DNA from 3 places in the Methylobacterium sp. B1 genome. Region 2 is predicted to be linked to each of the others. Evidence: predicted binding sites of a transcription regulator. Region 2 holds the regulator's gene; each other region holds the start of a gene.
What was found. Region 2 encodes LexA, which represses DNA repair genes until DNA is damaged. Its sites were predicted from a motif close to TGTTCNNNNTGTGTTCNG; they were not measured.
Positions count from the first base shown of each region.

Region 1: a site for LexA is predicted at 1,921-1,938, ahead of dinB (DNA polymerase IV). Genes of this name have one in related genera too.
Region 3: a site for LexA is predicted at 1,348-1,365, ahead of parE (DNA topoisomerase IV subunit B). Genes of this name have one in related genera too.

Region 1 covers NZ_BACT01000394.1:688-3,958, forward strand. The annotation lists gene pncA (bifunctional nicotinamidase/pyrazinamidase) at 1-32, shown strand, start outside; gene I53_RS11460 (hypothetical protein) at 143-343, shown strand; gene I53_RS11465 (hypothetical protein) at 395-622, opposite strand; gene dinB (DNA polymerase IV) at 815-1,897, opposite strand; gene rimO (30S ribosomal protein S12 methylthiotransferase RimO) at 2,041-3,271, opposite strand, start outside.
Region 2 covers NZ_BACT01000318.1:1,867-5,137, forward strand. The annotation lists gene I53_RS09295 (divalent metal cation transporter) at 1-446, opposite strand, end outside; gene I53_RS09300 (hypothetical protein) at 527-742, shown strand; gene I53_RS09305 (hypothetical protein) at 761-1,207, opposite strand; gene lexA (transcriptional repressor LexA) at 1,458-2,195, shown strand; partial or broken gene I53_RS09315 (ComEC/Rec2 family competence protein) at 2,189-3,271, opposite strand, start outside.
Region 3 covers NZ_BACT01000307.1:1,259-4,529, forward strand. The annotation lists partial or broken gene topA (type I DNA topoisomerase) at 1-731, shown strand, start outside; gene I53_RS09005 (hypothetical protein) at 912-1,100, opposite strand; gene parE (DNA topoisomerase IV subunit B) at 1,460-3,271, shown strand, end outside.

The DNA of each region.
Region 1 (3,271 bases), on a different contig from region 2:
TCCGCCGGATCGCGGCGGCGCAGATCGGCTGAGCGCCGCGGGGCGCGGGAGGCGAACCGCCGCATGCCGCGCGGGAGACCGCCCCCGCCCCAACGCGTTGGCCCGACATCGGCATCCGGCAGGATGCCAGTCAGGAGCCAGCATGTCAGGCAAGCACCCGAAGACCGACACGCCGACGGACGCCGACCTCAAGGGCAATCCCGGGATCGGCACGTCGAAGGGGATGAGCGGCGCCGACCCGGCGGATCTGCAGGCGGATTCCACCTTCGAGGGCGACGTCGACAACGAGACGAAGCGCGACGGCGGCGTCGACCCGGACCACCGGCCGCGCAAGAACGCCTGACCGAGCCGGCGTGACGGCACGCCCGGGCCGGCCCGGCCCGGGCGATCCCGGTCAGCGGGCGCGGGCCGGCGGCTTCGGCCGCTGCGGCGCCGGCCCGGTCGCGAACCCGGCGGACGGGCCGCCCGCCGGGACGTAGAGCTGGGCGGGGCTCGCGGTGTAGCCCAGGAGCTGCGCCGCGTTGGCGGCCCCGAAGGCGGCGGTGCCGTCGGCGCGGGCGGCGCCCACCGGGACGGTCAGCAGGAGCGCGGCGAACAGGGCCAGGACGGCGGGCTTCGACATGGGACGGACCCTTCGGTGCGCGCGGTCCCGGCGAATGCCGGTCCGCGCCGGATGGATCCCATGTGGGGGCGGCCGCGCGGGCCCGGCGTGCGCGACCGCACGACGATCCCGCGTCGCATCAGCGCGGGCCGCGCGACGGCGCTCCGCGACAGGGCCCCGCGACGGGGCGCCGCCCCGCGACGGGGCGCCCCGTCAGAGCGCCAGCCCGAGCTGGAGCGGCGCCTCGGGCGCGTCCTGCGCGAAGCCCGACAGCGACACCCCGATCAGCCGCGCGCTGCGCCGCAGGGGGAACAGGCCGGCGAGCAGGTCGAGGCCGATCCGCTCCAGATTGGCCCGGTCGGCCACGGGAACGGTGAGCGATTTCGCCCGGGTAACCTGGGCGAAATCCGAGAACTTCAGTTTCAGGGTCACGGTCCGGGCGCGCATCCCCTTGGCCTCGGCCCCCGCCCAGACCTTGTCGAACAGCGGCGCCAGCCGGGCGGCCAGGACCTCGAAGGCCGCCGTATCCTCCGAGAAGGTGGTCTCCGCCCCGATCGACTTGCGCACCCGGTGGGCGCGGACCGGCCGCTCGTCGATCCCCCGGGCGACCGCGTGGTAGTAGGCGCCCGCGGAGCCGAAGGTCTCGCGCAGGCGCTCCGGCGTCCAGGCGCGGAGATCCGCCCCGGTCTCGATCCCGAGCCGCTTCATCTTCGCCTCGGTGACCGGACCGACGCCGTGGAACCGGCCGATCGGCAGTTCGGCCACGAAGTCCGGCCCCATGGCGGGGGTGATGACGAACAGGGCGTTCGGCTTCCTGTGGTCGGACGCCACCTTGGCGAGGAACTTGTTGTACGAGACCCCGGCCGAGGCCACGAGCCCGGTGCGCTCCAGGATCTCGGCCCGGATCGCCTTCGCCACGGCCGTCGCCGTCGGCAGGCCCAGGAGGTTCTCGGTGACATCGAGATAGGCCTCGTCGAGGGCCACCGGCTCGATGAGCGGCGTGTGCCGGGCGAAGACCGCGCGGATCTCCTCCGAGACCGCCCGGTAGACCTCGAAGCGCGGCTTCACGAACAGCAGGTCCGGGCAGAGCCGCCGGGCCGTGGCCGACGGCATGGCCGAGCGCACGCCGAACTTGCGCGCCTCGTAGCTCGCCGCCGCCACGACGCCCCGCTCCCGCGAGCCGCCCACCGCCAGGGGCTTGCCGCGCAGGGACGGGTCGTCGCGCTGCTCCACGGAGGCGTAGAACGCGTCCATGTCGATGTGGATGATCTTGCGGAGCGCGACCTCCGGATCCATCGCCGCCTCGGAGATCCGCGGTGAGTTCCTGCTCTGTTCCAAAGACCGCGGTGGGCCAGCGGGGTCAAGCCGCGTCGGAGAGGGCTTCAACAGGAGTCCGGCCCGCGCCCGTCATCGCGAGCGCAGCGAAGACGGGAATAGCCTTACGCCACGCTGCCGTAGAGGTCGTAGGCCTCGGCCCGGTCGATCTTCACGGTGACGATGTCGCCGACCCGCACCGGGCGCCGGAAGGCGGCGTGGACGGTGCCGTCGATCTCCGGCGCGTCGGCCTTGGACCGGCCCCGGGCGACCCCGCCCTCGACGGCATCGACGATGATCGGCAGCCGCTTGCCGACCTTGGCGCGCTGCAGCCGCAGCGCGATGCCGTTCTGCGTCTCCATGAACCGGCGCTTGCGCTCGGCCTTCACCGCCGGCGGCACGAGGTCGCCGAGCGCGTTGGCGGTGGCGCCCGCCACCGGCTCGTACTCGAAGCAGCCGACCCGATCGAGCTTGGCCTCCTGCAGCCAGGCCAGCAACTCCTCGAACTCGGCCTCGGTCTCGCCGGGGAAGCCGACGATGAAGGTCGAGCGGATCGCGAGGTCCGGGCAGGTCTGCCGCCAGCTCCGGATCCGGTCGAGCTGGCGCTCCTGGTTGCCGGGCCGGCGCATGCGCTTGAGCACCGACGGGCTCGCGTGCTGGAGCGGCATGTCGAGGTAGGGGAGCACCTTGCCCTCGGCCATCAGCGGGATGACCTCGTCCACGTGCGGGTAGGGGTAGACGTAGTGGAGCCGCACCCAGGCCCCGAGCTCGCCGAGCTCCTTGGTCAGGTCGTAGAACTTGGCCCGGACCTGCCGGTCGCGCCACGGGCTCTCGGCGTAGCGGATGTCGACGCCGTAGGCGCTGGTGTCCTGCGAGACGACGAGCAGCTCCTTCACGCCGGCCTTCACCAGCTTCTCGGCCTCGCGCAGCACGTCGGCGGCGGGGCGGCTCACGAGGTTCCCGCGCAGGGACGGGATGATGCAGAAGCTGCAGCGGTTGCTGCACCCCTCCGAGATCTTCAGGTAGGCGTAGTGGCGCGGGGTGAGCTTGATCCCCTGCGGCGGCACGAGGTCGAGGAACGGGTCGTGGGCCGGCGGCACCGCCTCGTGGACGGCGGCCACCACCGACTCGTAGGCCTGCGGCCCGGTCACCGCCAGGAGATCCGGATACTTCTCGCGGATCTCCTCCGGCTGCGCGCCCATGCAGCCGGTGACGATCACCCGGCCGTTCTCCGCCATGGCCTCGCCGATGGCCGAGAGCGACTCCGCCTTGGCCGAATCGAGGAAGCCGCAGGTGTTGACGATCACCACGTCGGCGCCGTCGTGCCGGCGGGCCAGCTCGTAGCCCTCGGCGCGC
Region 2 (3,271 bases):
ATCGCCACGACCTCGACGCGCCGGTAGCTCCCGGTGAAGACGAGCCCCAGGAGCAGGCAGGCCGGCAGGCCGAGGCTCACGAGCCGCGGCACCCCGAACAGGTCCCCGATGCCGGCGATGCCGGAGAATTCCGTGACGATGGCGCCGATGCCGGCGACCACGAGGCCGCCGTACGAGATCCAGGCCCAGGCCGGCCCGTAGCGCTCCCGGATCAGCGCGCCGTGGCCGCGTCCGGTGGCGGTCCCGAGTCGCACCGTCAGCTCCTGGACGACGTACAGGATCGGCACCAGCAGGATCTGGAGGAGCAGGAGCGAATAGCCCCAGCGCGCCCCGCTCTGGGCCGCCGTGAGGAGGCTTCCGACATCCGTATCGGCCAGCATCACCACGAGTCCCGGGCCTGCGGCCTTGAGGTAAGCGGACAGGCGAGGCAGGGAAGCGCTGGGCACGGCTCGGGAACAGTCCCGCGCACGGCCGGTTCCGGCGGGCGCCTGCGGCGTTTTCCCGGGGCAGGCGGGAGGAACATGTGATGGCGGAGAGCACGGATCGGGGCTCCGGCTGGAGCCTGCAGGCGACCGCCGTGCCCGACGGGGTGCGCCTGGAACTCGCCCTGGCCGACCTCGGCGGCGCGCCGGTCACCGCCGCGATCGTTCTCGACCGGGCGGAAGCCCGGGCCTTCGCCCGCGCCCTGCTCGCCGCCGCCGGCGACGCGGCGGAACGGACCTTCCCGAAGCCGGGCGCCTGACGGCGCGCCGCCGGTCGGTCAGCGGGCGAGACCGGGATTGCGGCCGGGCAGGCGGGGGACCACGGTGCCACGCTTCTCGATCGGCGTGTCGCAGGCGTAGGCGAACTCGGTCTTCAGCGGATCGAACACGGTCTCGCCGGTGATCCGGCAATCCTCGCGCACGGTCTCGTCGAGATAGGCCCGGGCGGCGGTGCGGAAGCGCTTCACCCGGGTGGCGTCCGGCTCCGGATCGATCCGGGCCTCGCTCAGGTTGCAGCCGGTATATTCGCGCAGGGCGTTCGAGACGATCAGCATCCGGCGCATCTGCCGGTTGTCGTAGACCTCGTAGGGCTCCTTGCAGCCGATCGTCACCACCTGGGGGGTGAGCGCCACGTAGTTCCGCGAGATGTAGGAGAACCCGGTGGTGCAGCCGGCGAGGCCGAGGGCGGCGAGGCCGAGGGGCAGCAGAGCTGCGGGTCGTCGCATCCTCGTCATCCCAAGAGGGTCCCAGCCCGCGGCCCGGATCCGCCGCCTTCCCGGCGGGGCGCCGCGGTGCATTGAAACGGCTCCGCTTGCGCCGTCAATGCGTTTCTCGACCTTGCTCCCGCGAGCGCGGAGCGACGCGCCAAGCGTAGCGGTGCCGCCCTTGCGGAACACTTGCGGAACGTTTAACCTGTTCGTGATTTGTTTCAGAGACCGTCACGGGGCGGTCTGCCAAGCCGCGAGTCCCCCTTCGATGCTCACGCGCAAGCAGCTGGACCTCCTGCGTTTCATCCAGAGCCGGATGCAGGAATGCGGCGTCCCGCCGTCCTTCGACGAGATGAAGGACGCCCTCGACCTCAAGTCGAAATCCGGCATCCACCGGCTGATCACGGCCCTGGAGGAGCGCGGCTTCCTCCGGCGCCTGCCGAATCGGGCGCGCGCCATCGAGGTGATCCGCATCCCCGAGAGCCTGAGCCAGACGGTCCCATCTTCGGCCCCATCTTCGGCCCCGGCCGAGCCGCGCCGTTTCACCCCGAGCGTGGTCGAGGGCGGCAAGTCCAAGCCGCCGCCGGCCCCGGCCAGCACACGGATGATCGACGACGCCGGTCGTGCCATTTCGATCCCGGTGATGGGCCGGATCGCCGCCGGTACGCCGGTCTCGGCGATCCAGAACCAGAGCCATGCCATCACCCTGTCGCCGGATTTCGTGGCCGGCGGCGAGCACTACGCCCTGGAGGTGCGCGGCGACTCGATGGTTGAGGCCGGCATCCTCGACGGCGACCTCGTGGTGATCCGCAAGCAGGACACGGCCAATACCGGCGACATCATCGTGGCGCTGATCGACGACGAGGAAGCGACGCTCAAGCGTCTGCGCCGCCGCGGCTCCTCGATCGCCCTGGAAGCCGCCAACCCGGCCTACGAGACGCGCGTCCTCGGGCCCGACCGGGTCCGGATCCAGGGCCGCCTCGTCAGCCTCGTCCGCCGCTACTGAAGCGGCTCGGCCGGCGCGTCGCCGGGGGCGAGGTCCCCGCCCGACGCATCGGTTTCCGGAGGCGTTGTCGCCCCGTCGTCAGAGGCGCGGGCCTCCGCGGAGGGCGCGGTGACCGGTTGTGGCGGCCCCGACCCGTGTCCCGAGCGTGGTCGCCAGGGCACGGCGCGGCCATCGGCCCGGGCGTGACGGGCGACGAAGCTCTCGCCGTCGGACCTGAGGGCGACGGCGCCCTGGGCGGCCAGGACGCGCCGGTCGATCACCAGGGGGCCGGTTCAGGTCGGAGGGGCCACGAGGCCCGTGATCAGCACCGCGGCGCGGGCGCAATCCTCCGGGAAGGCCCGCCGGTCCCGGACCAGGGCGACCGCCCGTCCGTCCGGCAAGCGCGCGGTGCATCCGAGCCGGTCACAGCGGCCGCTGCCCGATCGGACGATCACTGCCCCGGCTCCCCGTCCGTCGCCGTCCGCCTTCAGCCATTGTTCGAGGACGAAGCCGGACGGGCTGCCGAGGGCTGCGAGCCGTCCGTCCGGCCCCCGCACCGCGGCTCCCGCGCCCTGCCGATCGACATAGAGGTCGTAGCGGTCGGGTCGGGCCGCGACGACGAGCCCGAGCAGGATCGGCGGCACGGCGAGCCAGCGCAGGCGGGAGGCCGGCAACGTCGCCAGCAGCAGGCCCGCGGTCAGCAGGAACAGCGCCGCGGTGCCGAAGGCCGGCACGACCACGATGGCCCGCTCGAACCCGGCGATCCACTGGGAGACGGCGAGCATGCCCCCCACCGCCTGACCCATCAGCCACCAGATCGGGCGGTCGAGGGCCAAGGGATAGGCGAGGATCCCGATCACCGCGGAGGGCATCACCACGAGGGAGACGAGCGGCAGGGTCAGGGCGTTGCCGACGAGGCCGAAGGGCTGGATCGTCTGGAAATGGTAGGTGGCGAAGGGTGCGGTCGCGACCTGCGCCACCAGGGTCGTGGCCAGGGTCCCGGTGACCGCCGAGAGGCTGCTACCGACGAGCCGACCGAGCCGGCCCGCCCCGGGGCGCACGAACAGCCGCCCGTCGATCAGCCGCGCGCAGGCGAT
Region 3 (3,271 bases), on a different contig from region 2:
AGGGCGGCCAGCCGGGCGTCCGGGTACTGGGCGACGATCCCGCCACCGGCCTGCCGGTGACGCTGCGCGACGGCCGATTCGGGCCGTTCCTGCAGCTCGGTGAGGCCTCCACCGAGAAGGGGGCGGAGAAGCCGAAGCGTTCCTCCCTGCCGAAGGGGCTGAGTCCCTCGGCGGTCGACCTGCAGAAGGCGCTGGCGCTGCTGGCGCTGCCCCGCGAGGTGGCGCGCCACCCCGAGACCGGCGAGCCGATCCTGGCCAATCTCGGCCGGTTCGGGCCCTACGTGCAGCATGGGAAGACCTACGCCAATCTCGGCAAGGACGACGACGTGCTGGAGATCGGCGGCAACCGCGCCATCGACCTGATCGTCGCCAAGGAGCAGGGCGGCGGCCGCGGCCGTCCGGCTGCCGATCCCGGCCGCCCGCTCGGCACGGACGCTGCGAGCGGGCGCGACCTCGTGGTGAAGGCCGGCAAGTACGGCCCCTACGTCACCGACGGCGAGGTGAACGCCACGCTGCCGAAGACCATGAGCGCCGAGGCGCTGACGCTCGACGAGGGGATCGCCCTGGTCAACGCCAAGCGTGCCTCGGGCGGCGGCAAGCCGGCGAAACGGGGCGCTGTCCGGAAGACCGCGACGCGCGCGGCGAGCGGCGCCAAGCCGGCGGCCAAGAAGACGGCAGCGAAGAAGCCCGCCGCCAAGAAGACCGCGGCCAAGAAGACGGGCGCCGGCTGACGCAGACAGGTCCAGGCGGCCTTCACCCGCTCGCCGGGTGCAAGGCGCGTCAGCCGCGCCGGTCCGTGTCCAGGGCGGGCACGCGGTCCTGCGCTGCTCTCCCGGCAGCGGTGGGGGACAGGAGCAGACCGACGCGGAGAACGGGATGCACGTCCCGGTTTCCGGGTCCGGCCGCCCGGTTCAGACGAGGTAGGTGATGGTTGCCGCGAGCGCCGTCGCGAAGGTCGCCAGCGCGATCGTGGTGGAATTCATGAGCGCCCGGCCGGGCGGCACGCCGGCCGCGTCGTCGTCGCAGCCGAAGGCGGCGCCGGCCGCGTGCTCGAAGCGGATCAACGTGAGGCGGCGGGCCTCGATCGCGGCATCGCTCATGGGCTGCGGCTCCCTGACCACGGTCAAGATTTATCTCCGCCGTCAACGTCGATCGTCCCGGTCTGTTCCGGCGGCGGCCTGTGGAGGTCGAACAGGCTGGTCACGGGAAAGCCTTAACCCATCGTTGTGCAACGTCGTGATGACGGGCCGCCTGGCCCCCTCGGGGGTCGGGGCGGTTCCGGCCCTCGCTCGCGGCGCCGCAGCATGCGATGGTGCGGCCGCGTCGCCTGGGGGCGAACGGTTTTGATGTTTACGTTTTGTTCCGCTATCATGCGGGGATGAAGGCGCATGCTCCACGACCCAAGACCCGTCTGCGCGAATCCGAGCCGGCCGATGCGCCGCGCCCGCGGAGGCCGCGCGTGAGCGATCCGGCCCGCGACCTGTTCGGACCGGGCGGCAAGGCGGCCGCCTCGACAGCCCCCTCTCGCGCGCCGGAGCCGCGACGGCGCCTGGACGCCACGGCCTCCGTGACGGCGCTCGCAGCGGCCGAGCCCGATTCCGGCTACACCGCCTCCGACATCGAGGTGCTGGAGGGGCTGGAGCCGGTCCGGCGCCGCCCCGGCATGTATATCGGCGGCACCGACGAGCGGGCGCTGCACCACCTCTTCGCCGAGGTAATCGACAACTCCATGGACGAGGCGGTGGCCGGCCATGCCAGCTTCATCGAGGTGGAGCTGGAGGAGACCGGTGCCCTCGTGGTCACCGACAACGGCCGCGGCATCCCGGTCGACCCGCATCCGAAATTTCCCGGCAAGTCGGCGCTCGAGGTCATCATGACCACGCTGCATGCCGGCGGTAAGTTCGACTCGAAGGTCTACGAGACCTCGGGCGGCCTGCACGGCGTCGGCATCTCGGTGGTGAACGCGCTCTCCGACCTCCTCGAGGTCGAGGTGGCGCGCAACCAGACCCTGTATCGCCAGACCTTCTCGCGGGGCCACGCGCAGGGCGCGCTGGAGCTGATCGGCCGGGTGCAGAACCGGCGCGGCACCCGGGTCCGCTTCCACCCGGACGCGCAGATCTTCGGCTCGCTGAAATTCGACCCGCGCCGCCTGTTCAAGATGGCGCGTTCGAAGGCCTACCTGTTCGGCGGCGTCGAGATCCGCTGGCGCTGCGCCCCCGCCCTCCTCGAGGGGCTGGAGGGCGTACCTGCGGAAGCCGTGCACCGCTTCCCCGACGGCCTGCGCGACTATCTCGCCCGCGACATCGACGGCAAGGAGCTGGTCACCGACGCGATGTTCTCCGGCAAGATCACCAAGCCGGGCTCGCACGGGTCGCTGGAATGGGCGGTGGCCTGGATGGTCGCCGAGGACGGGTTCTCGCATTCCTACTGCAACACCATCCCGACGCCCGAGGGCGGCACCCACGAGGCCGGCCTGCGGGTCGCCCTGCTCCGGGGCCTGCGCGAGCACGCCGAGCGCGTGAACCAGGCCAAGCGCATGACCGCGGTGACCACCGACGACGTCATGGCGACCTGCGCGTCCATGCTCTCGGTCTTCATCCGCGAGCCCGAGTTCCAGGGCCAGACCAAGGACAAGCTCGCCACCGTGGAGGCCCAGCGCATCGTCGAGACGGCGGTGCGCGACGCCTTCGACCATTGGCTCGCCGCCTCCCCGGCCCAGGCCAACAAGCTGCTCGACTGGGTGATCGACCGGGCCGAGGAGCGCCTGCGCCGCCGCCAGGAGAAAGAGGTCGCCCGCAAGAGCGCCACCCGCAAGCTCCGCCTGCCCGGCAAGCTCGCCGATTGCTCGGCCGCCGGCACCGCCGGCTCGGAGATCTTCATCGTCGAGGGCGATTCGGCCGGCGGCTCCGCCAAGCAGGCCCGCGACCGGGCGACCCAGGCGATCCTGCCCCTGCGCGGCAAGATCCTCAACGTCGCCTCGGCGAGCCGGGACAAGCTCGGCGCCAACCAGCTGATCTCCGACCTCACCCTGGCGCTCGGCTGCGGCACCGGCGCGGCCTTCCGCGAGGCCGACCTGCGCTACGACAAGGTGATCATCATGACGGACGCCGACGTCGACGGCGCCCACATCGCCTCGCTGCTGATCACCTTTTTCTACCGCCAGATGCCCAAGCTCATCGACCGCGGGCATCTCTACCTCGCGATCCCGCCGCTCTACCGGCTGCAGCAGGGCTCCAAGGTGGCCTATGCCCGGGACGACGCCGACCGAGAG